3 regions of the Pseudoduganella sp. GW821-FHT05F09 genome follow, and region 3 is predicted to be linked to each of the others. Evidence: riboswitches for the same ligand, from Rfam matches in the RefSeq annotation. Region 3 holds a riboswitch; each other region holds the start of a gene.
What was found. Region 3 has a riboswitch for cobalamin ahead of AC07S4_RS30205 (TonB-dependent receptor domain-containing protein). Riboswitches for the same ligand answer to the same signal wherever they lie in the genome.
Positions count from the first base shown of each region.

Region 1 (7,265 bases), on a different contig from region 3:
CCACCCGCTTGCATGCGGCGTCCAGCTCCGCGTGGGACGGCTCGCGGCTGGAAGTAGGGGCTTGCGCGGAATGGCTCATGGCGTCCTTCAGAGTGGGAATGAATGCTCAGGTTAATCCAATCCCCCACCGCAGGCAATCGTACCGGCTGCGCTAGAGCCAAATCGCCAACGCGGAATACGCCGTCAGCAGGATCATGGTGGCGATAAACACCTTTTGCCAGACCGGGTCGGACAGGAAGCGGCGCAGCAAGGCGCCCGCCCCGGCCCACACCGAGATGCATGGCAAATTCACCGCGCAGAACACCAGGCAATAGACCGCGATGGCCAGCGACACCGGCGCCAGCTGCGGCAGGAAGGCCGAACCGCCGGTAATGGCCATGATCCAGGCCTTCGGATTGGCGAACTGGAAGATCGCCGCCGCCATAAAGCCCATGGGCTGGTGCGCCTGCTCGGCCTCGCGGTCGAAGCTCATGGCGCGCATCTGCCAGGCCAGGTAGAGCAGATAGGCCGAGCCGGCCACTTTGAGCATGGTCTGCATGGCCGGCACCGCCATCACCAGCGTGCCGATGCCCACCGCGCAAATCGCCAGCAGCACGCCAAAGCCGATGGTAATGCCCAGCATGTGCGGGATGGAGCGGCGGAAGCCGAACCAGATGCCGGACGAGGCCAGCATGATGTTGTTGGGTCCGGGCGTGATGGAGGAAACGAAAGCGAACGTCATCAGCGGGGCCAGCGGCAGCAGCAAGTCCATGGGATTCTCCTTATGAAGAAGCCCATGCTAGCCCAAGTACCCAATACAGTACCGGTACACTTCCCCAGAAAGCTGACTAAACCGTACTGGCCTCCCGGCCAATACAAGCCTTGGCTGGCGCCTCATTGGCCGCGATCCGCCGCGTCCGCCGACGGCCACATGCTCAACTGCAATTGAGCTATAGTGACTAGCCATATGCGCTGCCGGATGCCCCATGAAACGCCTGTCTGCCGCCTTGCTATTTATTGCCAGCCTCGCAATTCACCCCGTCAAAGCAGCTACTTCCCCGGATCCGCTGACCGCCCGCCTGTCCGACATCCTGCAGAAAAACGGTGTACCCGGCGCGGGCATTGCCATTATCGAACGCGGACGGGAACCGCGCATTCTCAGTCTGGGCTTGGCGGATGTGGCGTCGCGCCGTCCGGTTGATGGCGAATCCAGGTTCCGCACTGCGTCTGTTGGCAAGATGTTCACCGCGCTGGCCGTCATGCGGCTGGTGGAAAGCGGCCGGCTGAATCTCGACACCACGGTGCGCTCGGTGGCGCCCGAAATAGCATTCGAAAATCCCTGGGAAAGTGTGGCGCCGGTGCGCATTCGGCATTTGCTTGAACACACTACCGGCTGGGACGATATCCACTACGCCGAATACGCCTATGACAACCGTGCCGAGGCGCCACTACTGCAAACGCTTGCCTTTCATCCAGACTCCCGCAAATCGCGCTGGGTGCCGGGCACGCGCATGTCCTACAGCAATTCAGGCGCGGCCGTGGCGGGCTATGTGGTGCAAAAAATCAGCGGCCAGCCATTCGAGCGCTTCGTCGCGGACAACATTTTTCTGCCTCTCGGCATGAATTCCGCAAGCTATTTCGCGGATGCTGGCTACCGGCAGCATGGCGCAACTTTGTATGCGCCGGACGGCAAGGTGCAGCCCTACCTGCACATCTTGTACCGCCCGGACGGCTCCACCAACGTATCTGCCGCAGACATGGGCAAGCTGATGAAGATGTTTATGGACCGCGGCACAGCCAAGGGGCAGCGACTATTTTCCGCAAGTGCCATCACGCACATGGAAGGCCTGCCAACCGCGCTGTCCGGGCTAGGCACGCTTGCCATGGGATATAGGGGATATCGCTTCACCGGCCACAGCGGCAGCATAGAAGGCGCCTCGTCCCAGTTCTGGTATCAGCCGGAATCAGGTATCGGCTATGTGGCAATGATCAACAAGAATGACTCAGGCGCGCTGGCCGAAATAGGCCGCGCCATACTCGGCTCGATAATGGATGAAGGCATGCAGCCACCATCTTCGGCACCTCAGCGGCTTGATCAGCTGTGGCAAACGGTGGACGGCAACTATATCCACATCAACCCGCGTATGGAAATGGCCCGGTTTGCAATGCCGTTCGCTGCCATCCACCTGGCCTATAAGCAAAACGGGCTGGCACGCTCCTACCTGCTACGCAGGGACAGTGACCTTCTGCTGCCCGGCCCAAACGGAAGCGTCATTGAACCCGGCAGCGGCTTGCCGGTTGTGAAACGCGGCACAGATCCGTTAGCGGGCGAGACCGTACAAATAGGCGACAAAACCTATGCGCGAGTTTCAGCCTTCCATATATACGGCTTGGCAACCGGGGGCTGCCTGTTATTGCTGACGTCGGCCGTTTCAGTGCTATTCGCACTTGTATGGATACCTCGCCGCCTGCTTCGAAAGATTCCGGCAGGCCCGGCCACGCAGGTGCGGGCGTGGCCACTGGCCGCCACACTGCTGCTAGCCGTGTCTGTATTCATCCTCCCAGTCATGAAGCCACAAGAAAGCGAATTGGGCCTGATATCGCCGCTCACAGTGACGGTCATGATCGCCAGCGCCGCCTATGGCATCGCCGCACTCGCCGGATTGTGGTCTGTGCTGCGCTGGCGGAGCGCCGCAATCAACCGCTGCGCGTACTGGTTCGCCAGCCTGCACGCGCTGCTCCATTCCGCCACCGCTGTCTACCTGGGCTGGCACGGTCTGATCGGATTGCGCTTGTGGGCTTGAAGCGTCAGAACGTTGCGCGCAGCGTGAGGCGGTAGGCGCGCGGCTCGGCGGGATGGTAGTGCATGTCGGCCACGCCTTCCGCCGCTTCGCCGGGCAGGCGCGAAGCGTAGTAGTAGTCGATATCGTTGATCTTGCGGCCGAACAGGTTGAATACGTCCAGCGACAGCTGCCAGCGGCGGTCGATGCGGTAGCCGGTGCGCAGGTAGGCGATGGCGCTGGAGGCGGAACGCTTGCTGTTGTCCTCGATCAGCGGACGCGGGCCGAAGTAGCGCATCTGGAAAGCGCCGGACCATGGACCGAGTTCGGTGATGGTGGCGCCGAACGAGGCCACCTTGCCCACCGCGCCAGGAATGTAGTCGCCGGCCTCGTCGCGCTCGGTGTAGCGGGCGCGCGAATAGGCCAGGTCCAGGTCGAACAGCAGCCAGTTGCTGGCGATGTAGTGGTTGTTCAGCTCCACGCCGGAACGCTTGCTGCCCCGGCTGGCGCTGGTGTCGCCCGCATCGCCCGAGAACACCAGCTCGGAGGCCGAGCGCAAACGCCACAGGGCCAGCGAGCTTTGCAGGCCGGGCGCCAGCTCGGTGCGCAGGCCAATTTCAGAGCCGCGCGTGCGCACCAGCGGCGTAACCGGCTCCGCAGGCTCGCGCTCTTTCGGCGTCAGGTGCACGGTGGTGCCGCGCGCGTCGTTGCTGTGGAAGCCGGAACCTGCGTTCAGGAAGAACTCGGTCTGCTTCCACGGGCCGAGCACCACCGCCAGCTTGGGCGAGGCGATGTGCGCGTTGACCTTGCCGGAGTTTTCGGCGATGTCGCTGGCCACGTCGAAACGGTAGCTGTCGTAGCGCGCGCCGGCCACGGTGCGCAGCCAGGGAGTCCATTGCACGGTGTTGTCGAACCACAGCCCGGCGCTGCCCTCCTTCACCGCCGATTCGGTGATGGTGCGCAGGATCTGCTGGCGCACGGTGCTGTACAGGGCCAGCGGCGCAATGTCGTCGTGGCGCGCCTGCAGGCCGATGCGGTTGCTCATGTCCCGCCCGCCCAGCTTGCCGAACCAGGTTTGCGACACGTCGAAGCCCAGCATCTTGCGGCGTTCGGTCTGGCGCGATTGGTCCCCGTTGACCGGGTCGTCGAGGAAGTAGGTGAAGTTGTTGTACAGCGTAAGGTCGGAGCGCACGGCGTAGGCGCTGGCCTGGAACTGGCTGTCCGCGCTGCGCTTGTTCATGCCGAAGGACAGGCTGTAGCGGGAGGTGACGCCGCCGTCGCTGGGGTCCAGCGTGCCATAGGGATCGAGTTCGCCGCTGTCCACGGCGCGCTGCGGAATCTGGCTGCTGGCGTGCCACGCGCCCTTGTAGGCCATGGCGGTGACGCTGTACTGGTCTTCCTTGGGGCCGGCGCTGTAGCGCAGCACGCCGGCCTGTTTGCGGAACGATTCGGGCACTTGCCACGGACCGTTGTTGTGCGCCAGCTCCAGCGCGTACAGCAAGTTGCCGCGCCCCAGCGGCGTGGAGCCGGCCACCAGGCCGCGCAGGTACCGGCCTTCGCCGGCGGTCAGCGTGGCCGTGCCGTCTTTCAGCTTGTTGGCCAGGGCCATGCGGGCAGCGCCGGCGGAAGCGAAGTCGCCTTCGTCGGCATAGTAGGTGCCCTTTTTGTAGCTGATGCGGTCCACCAGTTCGGGGATCAGGAAATTCAGGTCGGTATAGCCCTGGCCATGCGCGTGGGTGCGCATGTTGACGGGCATGCCGTCGACATAGGTGGCGAAGTCGGTGCCGTGGTCGAGGTTGAAGCCGCGCAGGAAGTACTGGTTGGCCTTGCCGTCGCCGCTGTGCTGGGTGACGATCACGCCGGGCACGAATTCGAGCAGTTCGCCGGGGCGCAGCGCGGGACGGTTGGCGATCAGCGCGGCGGTGACGACGCCCTGGCTGGCAGCGTCCGAGGTGCCGACGCTGTTGTTGTAATGGGCTTGCACCTGCACGGTCGCAACCGGGCCTTCGATTGGCAAATCTGACATGGAATAATCCTACGGAACGGCAATCCTCCCCACTTCCCCGTAGGCGCGACTGCGTAAGAAAGCGCCGCATGCGCGGACGCTTCCACCTGCCCTGGCCGGTATCCGGGCTCCCAAGCGTGACTGTCTTGCCTTCCCATGCCGAAGCACAGTGGCGTAAAGAGACAGCCTGCCGTCAAAGACGGCGCTTGCTAACCGTTGCGGGGGCAGCACACCCGGCCGCTTGCGCAGCCTGTGTTTCCCGTTTAACTGCGGGCGAGATTTCGCGCGCGGGCACCAGAGCGGGCGCATTATACGTTTGGCAAGCGGCGCGAGTCCAGTGCGGTGCAGCGGCTGCGCGGCACGGGGTTGGCTGCATTGGCCGCATGGGACGCATGGGCAGCGGCGGCAGGCGGCTGGCGCCGAAGCAGTCTCACCCTGCCGTCCGGCGTGGCGTAGACCGGCGTGTAGCCGGCCGTGGCGCGCGCCACCTCCGCCTGCAAGGACGGCGGCGCCGACGCCAGCGCGCCCCATTGCAGCACGTAGTCCACTGCCTGGCCGCTGGCCTGCTCGTATCCCGCAATGTCGATGCGCGCCACGTCCGTGCCCTCCTGCTGCGGGCGCCAATGGAACAGCAGCGCCTGCGTGTCCTGTCCCGGCACGAACTGCACCGGATAGACTTTTAGCCGCGCCAGATAGTTGAACAGCGCAACGCGGTCGCCGCGCAGTTCGAGCCGGCTAGCGGCCTGGAAGAACGGACGGTATTTGGGCGGCAGGGCCATGCCGTCGGCCCAGGCGCCGCCGTCGTCCAGCACCAGCGGCAGCACCGTGCAATGCGGCGGCACCAGCTGTTCCACGTCGGCCAGCGGCGCCAGCTGCTGCTTGATACGGTGCTGGCGCCAGGTGCCGCCCGCCATCAGCGCCAGCGACACCACGACTGCCAGCGCCGCCAGCGCGCGCCGCACGCCGGCAGGCAAAGGCAGGCAGGCCATGCACAGCAGGCCAGCGAAATAGGGAAACATCTGCATGCGGCGGTAATGGGTCCAGCCGCCGCCCATGGTGTCCGGGAAGGCCAGGGCCAAGGCCAGCAACGATGCAAACAGCAGCAACGCCGCCCAGCTGCGGACATCGGCGCGCCGGCTTCCTAACGCCAGCGCGCAACGAAGGGCGAGCAACAGCACGCTGGCGAGTATGGCGGCGGCCAGCGCGGGAGCAAGGTAGCGGTCCGCCGGCGTGTGCTGCAGGTTCAGCGGCGACAGGATGGCAAAACTCTTCAGCCGCTCCCCCAGCGGCGCCCCGAACGTGACCGCCGCGCCGGGCGCCGTGTCCAAGGACAGCAACACCAGCGGCAGCGGCGACAGCAGCACCGCCGCATGCCGTGCATGCGCCAGCAAAGCCTGCACCGGCCCGCCCATGCGCCAGGCCGCCGCGCAGGACACCATCGTCAGCACGCCCAGCACCAGCATGGCGGCCAGGAAGCCCGATGCGTGCGAAAAATAGCTGAAGTACAGCGCCGCCACAGGCGCCGCCGCGCGCCAGGCTCCGGCCCGCTTCTGCATCCACAGCAGCGCAGCCATGCTCAACAGGAAGCCCGTCACCGACAGGCAGTAGTTGTACAGCCCCAGGAAGAACAGCTGGTGCAGCCCGAGCGGAAAAGCAAACAGCGCCACCCACACCTGGCGCCGCCGGAACTGCCGCAGCAGCGCCGCCATGCCGGCCACTGGCCCCAGCAGGCAGGCAAGCTGCACCACTGCCTCCGCCACCTCCGGCGCCACCGCCTTCAGCAGCAGCACAATCAGCCCATACACGGCCAGATTGGGATGGAGGGCGCCATTGCGCTGGTAGTGCTGCGCCTGCAAGCCCCCGGCGTCCGGCGCCCCGGCCAGCAGATGGCCGAAGCTCATATGCACCGGCCCGTCATTGGTGGCGAAGGGCAAAACGTAGAGCACCGCGGCGGCATACAGCACGCCCAGCATCAGCATGGCCCAGCGCCAGGAATTCCCTTGCCTCGTCCGCATGGCCGCCTCCGCGATTTAATTTTTATGCAATGTAATCAATTTAGCATAATGGCGGTTTCAGCATCACATTCACATTACGAATATCAGGCATCGAAAATTGCAATTGGATTTATATGTTGCAGCGCAGTATTCTGGACACATCGAAATCCAACAGCAGGAGAAACAGCATGAATTTCTCGTCCTACAGCCCATATGGCGTGACCCAAGCAACCAACAGCCCGTCGCCTTCGGACGTGCGCCGCTGGACGCGCATCCTGAAAGCCAAGCTGCGCAAGATCGTCGAGCACATCGGCTCGCCGTTCGTCGAAGGCCGCTACCCACCGTTCTAAGCGGCAAACCGCCCGCCTCAGCAGCATCCGCCGCGCGCGTTCTGCGCGCGGCAGCCCTTCCCCTGCAAATCTCATCGCCGGTACAGTTGACGCCCGGTGCTAAATCAGTCACCATCGCAAAATGGTTGCGCTATTCATTTCGAATTGCGCACTGATA
Region 1 is NZ_JBWKSD010000001.1:880,135-887,399, reverse strand. Features, by position in the region: gene AC07S4_RS03720 (DUF1003 domain-containing protein) at 1-79, opposite strand, end outside; gene AC07S4_RS03715 (LysE family translocator) at 152-751, opposite strand; gene AC07S4_RS03710 (serine hydrolase domain-containing protein) at 966-2,783, shown strand; gene AC07S4_RS03705 (TonB-dependent receptor) at 2,788-4,785, opposite strand; cobalamin riboswitch at 4,862-5,078, opposite strand; gene AC07S4_RS03700 (hypothetical protein) at 5,073-6,779, opposite strand; gene AC07S4_RS03695 (hypothetical protein) at 6,947-7,108, shown strand.
Region 1: linked by a shared signal. The riboswitch ahead of AC07S4_RS03705 (TonB-dependent receptor) and the one ahead of AC07S4_RS30205 (TonB-dependent receptor domain-containing protein) in region 3 are both predicted to bind cobalamin.

Region 2 (7,265 bases), on a different contig from region 3:
GTGGCGGGGTCGGTCTTCCAGTAGCCCTTCTCCGCAGCCACCATGAAGATGGCCAGCATATGCGCCTTCACATGCGCGTTGTGCTGCTGGCCGAGGAACTGCGGCAGGCCCAGTTTGTGCGCGTCGTCGAAGTAGACCGACTTCACCTCGTCCCAGGCCCAGTTCTTCACCAGGTCCGGCCGCGTTACCTGCCAGCCCCACAGGTTCTCCAGGAACTCCTGGCCCATGGTGCGCGCGCCGGCGTAGCCGTGGCCCATCAGCGGCTTGAGCCAGGCGGGGTTGAGGAAGCGGCCCCGCAGTTCGCCCAGCAGGGCGGAGGCCAGCGGCTCCACGTCGGCGCGGCCGGGCTGCGCGTGCTGCAGGATCATCGCTTCCGGCACGCGGCCGGTGCGACCCTCGATGGCCAGCGACAGGCCGCCCAGATAGTCGAAGGCGTCGTTGTTGTCCAGCAGGCCGTACAGATTGCTGGCGCGGCCGTGGTAGGTGCGCGTGATGCCGTCCAGCGCCACGTCGAAGGCGGCATGGTTCGCTTCGCCGCTGGCGTCCAGGCCGTAGGCATGGCCCATGCGGTTGCGGTAGGCGCGGCCGATTTCGTCGCGTTCGCGCCAGGCGCCCGAGCGTTCGGTCAGTCGGTTGACGCCGGTGCCGTAGGCGCCCGGCGCATCGCCGAACACGCGCTGGGCGGCAGCGCGGCCCGCGTCCGCCGCCGGCATGCCGCTCGCGGCGAGCGCGCGCTGGCGCACCAGCCATTCGCGCGCCACGCGGTTCTGCGCGGGGTCTTCGCTGCCCCAGGCTGCGGCGGACACCGGTTCCAGCGCCGCCTGCAAGGCCTCCTTCAAGGCCGGGTCTTTGGCGGCCAGGCCCGAGGCCGATGCGGCCAACGCCATGCGGCCGGCCCGGTCTATCAGGCGGATCAGGTTGGGATACAGGTCGCGGAACAGGCCGGAGGTGGTCACCAGCGCGTCGCGCCGCACCGCGCCCGGCTTGAGCCGCACGTCGGTGACGATGCCGCGCGCGTTCCACACCGGCTCCGCGCCCATCATGGCCAGCGCGAACGCCACCATCACGCCCTCGTCTCGCACGGCGTCGGAAGCCCACAGGATGATGCCTTCGCTGCCCTTGTCCGTGCCGCTGCGCGCGTTGGCCTTGTCCGCCATGCGTTCGCCCAGCTGGTAGCCCAGGCGGGTGGGCAGAATGTCGCCGTCGACCGCGTGGAAATTGCGGCCGGTGGGCAGCGCCTCGGGCGAACGCAAGGGGTCGTTGCCCTTGCCCGGTTCAATGTAGTGGCCATCCAGTCCGGCCAGCAGCGCCAGCATTTCGCGGCGCGGCGAATCGGCCAGCTTGGCGGCCACGTCCGGGCCTTCGATGCCGCCCTTCTTCATCGAATCCAGCATCAAATCTATCGATTCCTGCTTCCATGGCCGGCCGAAAATGTGCAGGCCGTGCGGCATGAATTTTTCCTGCAGCTTGGTCAGGTAGTGGCCCACTTCGTGCGCCAGCAAATCGTCGTCGGCCGCGTCGAAACCGATGCCGCGCACTTCCAGCACGTCCGCCATCGACGCCTCCAGTTCGGCCTTCAGGTTCAGCGCGTTGACGCGCTCGCGCATCAGCTTCGCGGCCTGCGCCTTGAGCGTTTCAGAACTGGCGGCTTCAAAGCTCTCAACAACCTGGCGCAGGGCCAGCAGGTCGTCATACAGCGGCGTGGCGGCCAGCGGCGGCGTCAAGTGGTCGACGATGACGGCCAGGCCTCGGCGCTTGGCCTGCGTGCCTTCGCCCACGCCGTCCACAATGTAGGGGTAGATGCCGGGCAGGTCGCCCGCGATCAGGCTGGGGTAGTCGTCGGAGCTCAGGCCGACCGCTTTACCGGGCAGGAATTCGTAGGTGGAGTGGCGGCCGACATGCACCAGCGCGTCCGCCTTGAAGCGGTCGCGCACCCAGTGGTAGAAGCCCAGGTACTGGTGCGGCGGCGTGATGCTGGTGTTCGCGTGCAGCAGTTCCTCGTCCACTTCCCAGCCGCGCGGCGGCTGCGGGCCGATGAAGACATTGCCGAACACCAGGCCGGGCACCAGCAGCTTGCCGCTGTCGACCATGATTTTTCCGGGCGCCGCGCCCCAGCCTTTCAGGCCTTCGATGCCGTAGCCGGACAGGCGCTTGCTGAGCGGCGCCAGCGCGCCGCAGCCGGCCTTGCCGGACTTGCCGCCCTTGGCTGCCTTGCCATCCTTCGCGCCGGCCAGCTCCAGGCAGGCGTGGTAGCCCTCCAGCAGTTCGGCCAGGCCTGCGATGGCCGCTTCGCGCTGCGGATGGTCCGCGCCTTCCACCAGGTGCTGCAGTTCCTTGATGATGACCTCGGCCTGCTTGCGGCCCAGCGCGCGTTCGCCGTTCGCTTCGGCCTCCAGCACGTCGGCGTGCAGGCGGCCCAGCAGCCCGCTGGTCATTTCGCCCTGCACGCGCGGCGGCAGCGTGGCGAACCAGCGGCCATAGTCGGCCGCGCTCACGCTGTTCACCGTGCCGCTCAGCTCACGCAGCGCGGCGCGGTCCTCCGGCAGGTTCACGCCGTGCGCCATGATCATGTCCAGCAGCGCCTGCGGCGATTCCGGCAGCGGGCCGGTGCTGTAGCCCGCCGCCTTCATCGCGTTGAGCATGTCGAACAGCGAGGCCGGCACGTCCAGATTGTCCGCGCCGATGTTCTGGCGGCCCGGCGGGTGGTTGTAATAGATCAGCGCCACGCGCTTGTCGCGGTTGGCCTTTACGCGCAGCGCCAGCCAGCGGCTCACGCGCGCGCCGAGGCGCCCGGCTTCGTCGGCCAGCACCACCGGCGGACGGTTTTCAATGCCGGTCTGCTTGTCGCGCTGCGGCTGGCCCAGCGCCGCCACCACAATGGGCTGGCCTATGCCCTGCAGCTCCGGCAGCGCCACGCGGTACTGCACCGAGTCCGGCGGCAGGCCGTCCGGCGACAAGCGCCATTGCACGGCGCTGCGGTCGGACAGGCGGATGGCCTTGAAGACCGGCACATTGAGCCGCTTGAACGCTTCGGTAACCGCTTCGCGCCCTTCGGCCGCACCCACCACGAAGTCCTGCAGCACCACCAGCGCCGCCGGCTGGGCCGGCACCACCAGCTCGGGCAGGCGCTCCAGCGCCTCGCGCGAGGCGCCGCCCCAGCGCGTGAGCACCTGCACGCAGGGCTGGCCGCGCTGTTCGATCTGCCGGCACACGGCGGCGGGAACCATGCTGTCCATATTCGACAGGTCCAGCACCACCACGGTGGGCTGCGGCTTCAGTCCAAGCTGCGCGCCCTTGCCCCAGGCCTGCGCGTCAGTCAGCTCGCGCTGGCCCACGCGCACGCGCAGCGTTGGCTCAGGCAGCGGATCAGCAAGCTTCATGGCCGGATTGAGCAGGTGCGCAAACAGCGCCGCCGTATTGTCCACGCCGCCCGCCTGCCAGACCTGGCGCGCCGCCAGCCAGCGGCTCGCGGCGGGGTCGGCCTGCGCAGCTTTCAGGGCAGCAGGCGACGGCGCTTCGGAGGACAGTTCGCGCAGCGTGTCCGGCGAAAAGGCCTGCATGCCGGCGCGCCCGTCGCGGCTCATCAGGCTCAGGCTCGCTTCGCCGTTGAAGGCCAGCACGGCGGTCTGCGCGCGTACATTGCGCGGCAAGGCGTCCTTGAGGCGGCGCGCCGGGTCGCCGAACAGCGACACGGCCAGCACGCTGTCGGCCTGTTTGATCCACAGGCCGGCGTCACGCTCGCTGGCGGCCATCCACTGGGCCGGCGTGCGCAGCACGATGCGGTCGCCGGGATGGCTGGCCAGATGGCGGTGCGCGGCCTCGATGGCGGCCGGCGCGGCGCGCTCGGTGACGATGGCGAACAGATTGGCCGCAGGCGCGTGCGCACAAGCGCAGGCGCACAACAGCGCTGCGGCTAGCCGCAGGAGTATGGAAGTGCCCAATTTGAACTTTAGCAGTGACTGCGCGCCAGGCGCGCAGGAAAACAGGCAAAACCACACCCCGGGTTTTTGCACAATCTTCGTGACTGGCCGGTCTTCTGGCTGGCCTTCATCCTTCCCTGGCCCTGCCTTCCCGTGCAATGCACAGTGGCGTTCGGTCAAAGTCGTCAGGCTTACAGCAGCGGGGGCTGCGCCGGACTGGCTCGCAATGAAAATCGCGCGCGTCACCGGCTTCCCGTTTCACCCTCCAGCCGACAAGCGGGAGGGCACCATTCACGTAATGCCGCGATTCTACCGTACCCGGCGCCTGGATTGAACAAATTTGAGCGGCGTCATGAAACCCATTCGTTGCGCTGGACGGACGCCGCAGCGCGCATTAAGGTTTTTGCACCGCACGGAAAAGGAAGGCCATGGAACCATCCACTTGCAGCCCCATCGCCCCGTCCGGGGCGGAGATTGAACCGGCCGCAAACTGGCCCGCCCTGCTGGCGGTGGCCGTGTTTTCTGCGGCCCTGTTCCAGGGCTACTGGCTGGCCGAGCGCCTGCTGCGCAATTACCCTTCCGTCACACTGCCTGCACTGGGCGCCGTGCTGGCGGCCTGCATCGCGGCGTCCGGCATAGGCTACGGGGCGGCGCCCCGGCCACTGCGCACGCTGATGCGCGGCCTGGCCATTTCCTGCGGTCTTTACAGCGTCCTGCTCTACCCTTCGGTCCCGGCAGTTGCGCATGATTTCAATGGCTGGAGCCAGTTCATGCTGTCCGCCGCCTGGCTGAGCGCCGGGCTGGCGGCACTGCTGGCCATGCGGCGCCCGGCCTGGCTGCTGTATTGCGGCTTCTATGCCTACTGGGTCAAGCATGCGGCGGGCTATATCACCGGCTTTCCCTACGAGACGCTGCTCGATGTCTATCCACTGATACAGCTGCCGGCCTACCTGGCCGTGTCCGTGCTTGCGCTGGAGCTGGCCAAGCGCGCGTGGCCGGAGGGCGGCAAGCACCTTGCCGGCGCGGCGCCCTACTGGGCCATCCTGTTCATCGCGATTGCCATGCAGGCGGCGAACTACTTTTATTCCTCCCTGGCCAAGGGCGGCCTGGATGGCGGCGTGCTGGACTGGGTGCTCAACAACGAGAACCGCAACATCTATCACATCGCGCTGCACAACAAGCAGCTGCTGTGGGGCGACTGGACCGCGCTCACCAGCGCGGTGTCCGGCTTGCTGCAGGTAGTGGGACGGCCGTTCGCGGTGGGCGTTTTCCTGATCCAGCTGTCGGCCATACTGGTGTTTGCCAACCGGCGCTTGCTGCTGGTCCTGTTCACCTTGTTCGACCTGATGCACCTCGGGATTTTCATACTGGCCGGGGCGAATTTCTGGACCTGGTTCATGGTGAACCTGTCCATCATCGCCGCAGCGTCGCAGCTGCCGCGCAGCGCGTTCAACTGGCGCACGGGCGCGGCGGGCGCGCTCGCCATTGCGCTGTCGCCGCTATTCGCCCATGTCGCCAGGCTGGGATGGTATGACAGCCTGGCCGTCAATGAAGCGTATTTTGAAGTGGTGAAAAAGGACGGCGGCACGGCGCGGGTACCGTCGACCGCATTCGGCTTCTACTCCTATCCAATTGCGCACATGAGTTTCGGCCTGCCTCCGGGGAACTACCTGCCCACGGCCACCAACGGCGGCACCTTGTCCTCCGCCGTGCGGAGACTGTCCTACCGCTGCGATTTCAGCAGTGCGGCGCCGGCCGCAGGCGCGGGCTGGAACGGCGCGGCGCTGTCGGCCTTTATCCGGGGCTACCACCGCCAGGTAATCGGCAAGGCGGGGCCGGACGGGCGCTGGTCCAGGCAGCTCTACCCCCACCATTTCTGGAGCGCGCCGTCGGTCGAGCAAGCGTTTGCGGGCGTGGACATGCGCGGCGTGGATGCGTATCGTCTGGTGGTCGAATCAGTCTGTCTCGACCCGGACAGCGGCGCCCTGAAGCGAAAGGTCTATCACAATGAATATCGCATCGACCTTGCAGGCTGAGTATCCCGGCGGCCTGGTGATCGTGTACGACGGCGAATGCCCGTTCTGCTCCAGCTATGTGCAGGTGCTCAAACTGCGCGAGTCCGCCGGTCCGGTGCACCTGGTGGATGCGCGCGCCCGGCCGGTACTCGCCGGCATGCTGCAGCAAGGCGGCTATGACCTGAACCAGGGCATGGCCGCGCTGTACGGAGGACGCATCTACTTCGGCGCCGAGTGCGTGCATATGCTTGCGCTGCTGAGTACGGAGTCCGGCGCGTTCAACCGCATCAACAGCGCCGTGTTCCGCTCGCGCACCCTGTCCCGCGTGCTGTACCCGGTGCTGCGCTGCGGGCGCAACCTCACGCTCAGGCTGATGGGGCGCAAGAAGCTGCCGCCGCCGCCGGGATAACCCCCTGCTACAAGCCCGCTTCGAGTATGCGGCGGCTTGTCTCCAGCGTCACGTCCTGGCGTTCGCCCAGGGCCGTCATGCCATGCGCTTCCAGCTGGCCTATCACCGTGTCGATATGGCGGGCGCCGATATCGTAGTCGCGCAGCCGCGTCGGCACGCCCAGGCTTTCAAAGAAGGCGCGGGTGCGGGCAATGGCCGCGTCGATGCGCTGCTCCTCGCCGCCTTCGGTGATATGCCACACGCGTTCGGCGTACTGCAGCAGCTTGGCGCGCTTGGCTTCGCGGCGCACCTGCATATTCGCGGGCAGCACGATGGCCAGCGTGCGCGCATGGTCGATGCCATGCAGCGCGGTCAGCTCGTGGCCTATCATGTGCGTGGACCAGTCCTCCGGCACGCCGGCCGCGATCAGGCCGTTAAGGGCCATGGTGGCCGCCCACATCAGATTGGCGCGCGCGTCGTAGTTGGACGGCTCGGCCAGCACCTGCGGGCCGATCTCGGCCAGGGTTTGCAGCAGCCCTTCGGCAAAGCGGTCCTGCACGCGGGCGTCGGCCGGATAGGTCATGTACTGTTCCATGACGTGGGTGAAGGCGTCCACCACGCCGTTCGCCACCTGGGTAAGCGGCAGGCTGAAGGTCTTGCTTGGGTCCAGCACCGAGAAGCGCGGGAACACGTGGGGGCTGGAAAAGACCAGCTTGGCCTTGGTCGATTTTTTGGACACGACGGAGCCGCTGTTCATCTCCGAGCCCGTGGCCGGCAAGGTCAGCACCGAGCCGAAGGCCATGGCGCGGCGCACCGTGGCGCCGTGCGTTTCCATGATTTCCCACGGATCGCCCTTGTAGCCCACCGCCGCCGCCACGAACTTGGTGCCGTCGATGACCGAGCCGCCGCCCACCGCCAGCAGGAAGTCCAGGCCTTCCAGGC
Region 2 is NZ_JBWKSD010000005.1:250,354-257,618, forward strand. Features, by position in the region: gene AC07S4_RS17950 (cobaltochelatase subunit CobN) at 1-3,941, opposite strand, end outside; cobalamin riboswitch at 4,010-4,227, opposite strand; gene AC07S4_RS17955 (hypothetical protein) at 4,349-5,956, shown strand; gene AC07S4_RS17960 (DCC1-like thiol-disulfide oxidoreductase family protein) at 5,928-6,344, shown strand; gene AC07S4_RS17965 (iron-containing alcohol dehydrogenase) at 6,352-7,265, opposite strand, start outside.
Region 2: linked by a shared signal. The riboswitch ahead of AC07S4_RS17950 (cobaltochelatase subunit CobN) and the one ahead of AC07S4_RS30205 (TonB-dependent receptor domain-containing protein) in region 3 are both predicted to bind cobalamin.

Region 3 (7,265 bases):
CGCCGTGCGGCGTGGGCATGCCTTGCGAACCCAGGCCTGCCAGGCGCGCCTGCATGGCGACGCGGCCCGGCAGCAGCGCCGCCATATTCCAGACCGCGCCCGCCTTGTCGGCCAGCGTCTCGGCCAGCGCCATCATGCCGCCGCACTCCGCCACGATGGGCGTGCCGTCGCGGTGCGCGGCGCGTATCGATTCCTGCCAGCGCTGCGCATGGGCCAGCTTTTCCGCATGCAGCTCGGGATAGCCGCCGGGCAGGTAGACCGCGTCCGCACCGGCTGGCACAGGCTGGTCCGCCAGCGGCGAGAAGAATTCCAGCGTGGCGCCCAGTTCGGCGAGGGTTTCCAGGTTGGCCGGATACAGGAACATGAAGGCGGCATCGCGCGCGATGGCCACCTTGCGGCCTTCCAGCGGGCGTGCATCCGGCGCCGGCGTCTCGCTCGCGGCGAGCGCATCGCCCAGCTCCAGGCGCGTGCTGCGCAGATTGCTCCACGCCGCCTCGTCGAAACTGAGCTGGTCCGCCAGCTGGTCCAGCATATCGTCGATGCCTTCCACTTCGGACGGCAGCACCAGGCCCAGATGGCGCTCCGGCAGCGAACGCGCCTGCTTGGGCAGCGTGGCGAACAGCGGGATGTCGCGCAGAGACGCCGCCACCATGGCGGCATGGCCCGGGCTGGCGACGCGGTTGGCGATCACGCCCGCCATGTCCACCGGCCCATAGTCGCGCAAGCCGTGCACCAGCGCGCCGGCGGTCTGCGCCATGGAGCCGGCGTCGATCACCGCCATCACCGGCACGCCGAACTCGCGCGCCAGGTCGGCCGACGACGGCGAGCCGTCGTACAAGCCCATGACGCCTTCGATCAGGATCACGTCCGCCTCCAGCGCCGCCTGCGCCAGCTGCGCGCGGCACGCTTCGCGGCCCACTATCCACAAGTCCAGCGATTTCACGGGCGCGCCGCTGGCGCGCTCCAGCAGCATGGGGTCGATGAAGTCCGGCCCGCATTTGAACACGCGCACGGTGCGGCCCATCCTGGTCAGCTTGCGCGCCAGCGCCGCCGTGGCGGTGGTCTTGCCCTGGCCGGAGGCCACGGCGGCCACCAGCACCACGGCCGCGTTGATGTGCGAAGACGTTACCATTCCGTGCCCGCCTGCGCGCCTATGCCGGCCTTGAAGGCGTGCTTCACCACGTTCATCTCGGTCACGGTGTCCGCCACGTCGATCAGTTCCTGCGGCGCGCCGCGGCCGGTAATGACGACGTGCTGCATGGCCGGCCGTTCCAGCAGGTCGGCGATCACGGTGTTCACGTCCAGGTAGCGGTACTTGAGCGCGATGTTCAGCTCATCGAGCACCACCAGGCCCACTGCGGGATCGGCCAGGAAGCACTTGGCCTGTTCCCACGCCTGCTCCGCCTTTTCGATGTCGCGCTCGCGGTTCTGGGTTTCCCAGGTATATCCCTCGCCCATGGAGTGGAAGCTCACTTCCTCCGGGAAGCGGCGCAGGAACATCTCCTCGCCGGTTTGCATCGCGCCCTTGATGAATTGCACCACGCCCACCTTCATGCCATGGCCCATGGCGCGCACCGCCATGCCGAAGCCGGACGAGCTCTTGCCCTTGCCGTTGCCGGTGTTGACGATGATGATGCCGATCTGCTTGTCCGCCGCCGCGATCTTGGCGTCGATGATGGCCTTCTTGCGCTCCATGCGGACGCGGTGGCGCTCGTTCAGTGCGTCGATATCGTTATGTTCGCTCATGCGATTGCTTCTTTCGGTATGAAGATGTGGCGCTGGCCGTGCCGGATCACGTCGATCGGGTGGCCCAGGTAGTCGCTCAGTATGTCCGGCTGCATCACGTCCGCCACCGGCCCGGCCAGCCAGCGGCCGTCGCCCATCAGCAGCAGGGCGTGGGTGGAGACGCTGTGCGCCAGCGTCAGGTCATGGCCGACCATCACCACGGTTTTATGTTGTTCGCGGCACAGCTGGGACAGCAGGCGCATCACGCTGACCTGGTGCGCCAGGTCCAGCGCGTTGGCCGGTTCGTCCAGCAGCAGCAGCGGCGTGTCCTGCGCCAGCATGGCGGCAATCGCCACGCGCTGGCGCTCGCCGCCGGACAGCGTGCGCACATTGCGCTCCGCCAGCTCCGCCACTTCCATGGCCGCCAGCGCGTCCATGGCCAGGCGGTGGTCGCCGGTGTTTTCCCAGTAGCGGTCGCCGTGGTAGGGGTGGCGCGCCGACAGCACGGTTTCAATCACGCTGTAGGCAAAGGCGTCGTTGCGCGACTGCGCAAGGAAGGCGCGTTCGCGCGCCAGCCCGGCCAGCGGCCAGTCCGGCAGGCTGCGGCCCTGGATGGAGACGCTGCCTTCGGTGGCCGGGATCAGGCCCGCCAGCGTGCGCAGCAGGGTGCTTTTCCCGGCGCCGTTGCGGCCGATCACGCTCCAGCATTCGCCGTCGCGCACCTGCCAGTTCAGCCGGTCGACCAGCATGCGCGCGCCTATGCGCAGTGTCAGTTGATGGGTGGCGATCATTTTTGCAGCCTGTGAAGTTGGTACAGGAAGACCGGCGTGCCGATCAGCGCGGTCACCACGCCCACCGGCAGCTGCAGCGGCGCGAACAGGGTGCGGGCCAGGGTATCGGCCAGCACCAGGTAGCCGCCGCCGGTCAGCATCGCGGCCGGGATCAGCACGCGATGGTCGGGGCCGAAGGCGAAGCGGCAGGCGTGCGGCACGATCAGGCCCACAAAGCCCACGCTGCCGGCATTGGTGACCGCGCTGGCGGTCAGCAGGGCCGATACGAAGAACAGCCCTTTGCGCAGCGCGCCCACGTTGACACCCAGCGTCACAGCCGCCTCGGCGTGCAGCGCCATCACATTGATGGCGCGCGCGCTGCGCAGTGCGAACAGCGTGCCGCCGGCCAGCACGATCCAGGGTATCCAGCGCATCGGCGCGCCGGCCAGGTCGCCGATCAGCCAGAACACCATGGTGCGCAGGCGGCTTTCGGGGGCGATCGACAGCATCAGCGTAATCAGCGCCGTGCAGGCCGCCGTCAGGATCACGCCCGTCAGCAGCAGCAGGGCGGTGCCGCCTTCCGCCGCCGCGCCGCTGCGCATGTCGCGCCGCGCCAGGAAGTACAGCATCATGGACACCGCCACGGCGCCGCCGAAGGCCGCCGCATCCACTACCCAGGCCGCGCACATGAACAGCATGGCCGCCAGCGCGCCCACCGCCGCGCCGGACGAAATGCCCAGCACGTAGGGGTCGGCCAGCGGATTGCGCAGCAAGGCCTGCATCATCACGCCCGCCAGGGACAGCGCCGCGCCGGTGACAAAAGCCGTCAGCGCGCGGCTGCCGCGCAGGTCGAGCAGGGTGGCGGCCAGGCTGTTGGCCTGGCCGCCCCACAGCTCGCCCAGCGCGCCGGGAATGTCGGACAGCGGAATGTGCACCGAGCCGGTCACGCCGGAAAACAGCAGGCTGGCGATGACGAACAGCAGCAGCGCGCCGGTGATGGCGGCTGCTCGCGTGCGCAGGTTGCGGGAGTGTGGATGCATGTGCCTTTTTGTACCTTTATTTAATGCCGTAACGCACAGCGGCAAAGAACTTGGCGCCCGGTGTAGCGTAGTTGCGCGCCACTTCGTAGTTCTTGTCGGTGACGTTGTTCCAGCGCGCCAGCACGGACCAGTCGCGCGCGAACTGCCAGGTGGCGTACAGGTTCAGCAGGCTGTAGCCGCCCAGGCGGCGGGCGTTGGCCGCGTCGTCGAAACGGCTGCCGGACACTTGCAGCTCGGCGCCGGCGGCCACTGCGCCGCTGGCGTATTCTACGCTGGCGTTGCCGTGTTTTTTCGCGCGGCGCGCCAGCGATTTGCCGGTGGTCTCGTCTTTCGGGTCCTGCCAGTCGGCGTTGCCGGCCACGGTGAACGCGCCCAGGCGGCGGCTGGCGCTCAGCGACACGCCTTCCAGCATGGCGTGGTTGACGTTGTAGGCGCAGCTGCCCTTGCGTGCCGGGTCCGGGCACGGGGTGGTGGTCACCAGCATGTCGGTCAGCTTGTTGCGGTAGATGCTGGCGCCGAATCCGGTCACGCCGTCGTCGTACTGCAGGCCGGCTTCGGCGTTTCGGCCTTGCTCGGGCTTGTTGTTCTCGTAGCCGAAGCCGGGGTAGTACAGCTCATTGAAGGTCGGCGCGCGGAAGCTGGTGGCGTAGCTGGCGCTGGCGCGCAGCGCGCTGCTGAAGCGGTAGCCGTAGCCGGCCGAACCGGTGGTCTTGGTGCCGTACTGCGAGCTGTCGTCCGCGCGCAGGCCGAAGGTGGCCAGGTGCGCGCCGCGCTTCAGGCTGTAGGCGCCGGCGTAGGAATCGGTCTTGCGGACCTTGCCCAGCGCAGGCGTGGTGCCGGACACCACTTCTTCTTCGCGGTGGCCGAACAGCACTTGCAGGGTGTCTTCGCCGATGCGGAAATCATTCTGCCAGGTGGCGTCGGTCTGCTTGCTTTCGATGCGGCTGTAGGCGCTGGCCACGCCGGTGTCGGAGACCGAGGTGTCCTCGGCCTTGGCCAGCTGCACGGTGCTGTGCCAGTTGGCCGACAGCTGGTTCTTGCTGAATACGCCGATGTTGGCTAGCTTGGTCTGGCTGCGCGTGTCGTAGCGGCTGGCGCCGCTGTCGAACTGGCCGTCGGTGCGGCTGTTCAGGAACACCAGGCCCAGGCCATGGCCCTTGGCGACCTGGAAGCCGAACTGGCCGGAGGTGCTCACGCGGTCGTAGCCGTCGTCGTCGGCGTTGTAGCTGGTGCTGCCAGGCTTGGTGGCGGAGAAGCCGTCCGACTTTTCCTTGCCGGCGCTGAGCGCGTAGCTGAAGCTGTTGTCGCCCTCGGTGGCGCCGAAGATGCTGGCGTCGAATTTGCGGGTCTTGTCGCTGCCGGCGCCGAGCGAGGCCGACACGGTCTGCGGGCCAGCGCCCTTTTTCGTAAAGATCTGTATGACGCCGCCAATGGCGTCGGCGCCGTACAGGGAGCTCATGGGACCGTAGACGATTTCAATGCGGTCGATCGCCTGCAGCGGAATACCGGACCAGCTGGCGGTGCCGGACGACAGGGAGCCGATGCGCACGCCGTCCACCAGCACCACGGTCTGGTTGGCGTTGGCGCCGCGCAGGAACACGCTGGAGTTGGTGCCGGGGCCGCCGTTGCGGGAGATCTCGATGCCGCGCTGGCGCTGCAGCAGGTCGGTGATGGAGCCGGCGCCGGAGCGCGCGATGTCTTCCGCGCCCAGGGTGACGATGTCGCTCAGCACGTCGCGCTGCAGCTGCGGCGAACGGGTGGCGGTGACGATGACGCTGTCGGAAGCGGTGGTCTGGGCGTAGGAAGGCGTGCACAACGCCATAGGAATAGCCAGCGCAAGCGACGTGGCGGCCGCGTGCCGGATTACAGGAGAGCTCATATTATTTCTTTGTATAGTATGCAACCAGCCTACTTCCCCGTGGGCTGGATTGAACAGATGCGCGCAGCGCATCCACCTGCTTTGGCCGGTATCCGGGCTCGCAAGTTGAACTGCCTCACCTTCCCATGCAAAGCACAGTGGTCTTAAGGAGGCAGCTTGTCGCTGTGGGCGACACTTGTTTACCGTTGCGGGGGCAGCACACGTTGGCCGTTTTCCTTGTGGGGAGCGGCGTCGTGTTTCCCGTTTAACTGCGCGCATGGACATGCGCGCGGGCACCAAAACGCCGCCATTATATCGGCTTCAGGCGACAGCTTCCAAAATGACAGTTTCGCCGTAGGCGATTTTGTGCGGCGCGGCGGCGGCCCGCAGCGCGATTTCCTCGAGAGGGAGGCCGGCTTTTAGGCCGGCTTCGAGCGCCATCAGCAGGCGGATGGTGCCGGCGTGGCAGATGATGGCGGCGCGCCGGTGCCCGTGATCGTGTTCTTGCTTGCTCCGGTCCAGCAGCTCCGCCCGGAACGCCGCCACGCGCGCCGCCACCTGCAGCACGCTTTCGCCGCCGCCGGGACGGTAGTTCGCCAGGTCCGCCGCCCATGCATCGATCTCGGCGCGCGGAATGTCGTCCCAGCTGCGCAGCTCCCAGCCGCCGAAATCCATTTCCGCCAGGCGCGCGTCCAGCGTGTGGACGCCAAGGCGGCCGGCCAGCACGGCGCAGCGCTGCAAGGGACTGGCGTAGACAGGCGTACCGGGAGGGATGCTGGCGCTGCCCAGCAGCGCGGCGTGCACGCGCTGGATATCGTCCTGCGCTGCGGGCAGGTCGCTGCTCCCGTAGCAGACGCCCGGCGCCACCAGCGGCAGCGGATGGCGCACCAGGATCAGGCGCATGCCTACGCCTGCCATGCGCCGTGGCCCAGCCCGGCCAGCACGCACAGATAGATCAGCACCTCGGCCAGCTGCTGCACCGCGCCCAGACAGTCGCCCGTATAGCCGCCGATGCGGCGCTTGAATTTGCGGCCCAGCCAGACGGCGGCGGCCAGCGCCGCCAGCGTCGCCGCGCCGATGGAAATCCAGGGCAGCCATCCCATACAGCCGATGAGCGCTGCAGGCAATGCGGCGCAGGCGCACGCAATGCCGAATTCGGCGCCGTTCATTTCCTGCGCCATGGGCTTGGCCTTGCCCTCGGCGCGCGCGTATTCCATTCGCCAGATCAGCGAAGTGGCGGCCAGCCGGGAAAGCGGATGCGCCAGGAACAGCGCGGCCACGGCCACGGCGGGCGGCAGCATGGCCAGCGCCGTGCACTTCACCGCCAGCAGGCAGATGGTGCCGATCGCGCCATAAGCGCCGATGCACGAGTCCTTCATGATCTCGAGCACGCGCCCGGGCGTCATGCCGCCGCCAAAGCCGTCGCACATATCGGCAAAGCCGTCCTCATGGAAGGCGCCGGTGGCATAGATGCCCGCCGCCGTCGCCAGCAGCACCGCCACCGGCGCCGGGAAGAGCCACGCCGCCGCCGCGTACACCGCCGCCGCGATAGCCGCCACTACCAGTCCCACCAGCGGGAAGTAGCGCGACGCATGGTGCAGCCAGGACGGTTCGAAGCCCACCCAGCGCGGAATGGGCAGGCGCGTGAAGAACTGCAGCGCTATAAAGAACAGGCGGAGCTGATGCATGGCGGCCTGGATTTACTCTGACTTCTCGCTGACCTGGGCCGACTCAAAGGTCGCCATCTGGTTCACGAAATTCACCGCCGCCTGCAGCAGCGGCAGGGCCAGCGCGCTGCCGGTGCCCTCGCCCAGGCGCAGGCCCAGGTTCAGCAACGGGCGCGCGCCCAGGTTCTCCAGCATCAGCTTATGG
Region 3 is NZ_JBWKSD010000018.1:10,091-17,355, forward strand. Features, by position in the region: gene AC07S4_RS30185 (cobyrinic acid a,c-diamide synthase CobB) at 1-1,132, opposite strand, end outside; gene cobO (cob(I)yrinic acid a,c-diamide adenosyltransferase) at 1,126-1,746, opposite strand; gene AC07S4_RS30195 (ABC transporter ATP-binding protein) at 1,743-2,516, opposite strand; gene AC07S4_RS30200 (FecCD family ABC transporter permease) at 2,513-3,535, opposite strand; gene AC07S4_RS30205 (TonB-dependent receptor domain-containing protein) at 3,552-5,414, opposite strand; cobalamin riboswitch at 5,481-5,709, opposite strand; gene AC07S4_RS30210 (histidine phosphatase family protein) at 5,715-6,296, opposite strand; gene AC07S4_RS30215 (adenosylcobinamide-GDP ribazoletransferase) at 6,299-7,081, opposite strand; gene cobT (nicotinate-nucleotide--dimethylbenzimidazole phosphoribosyltransferase) at 7,094-7,265, opposite strand, start outside.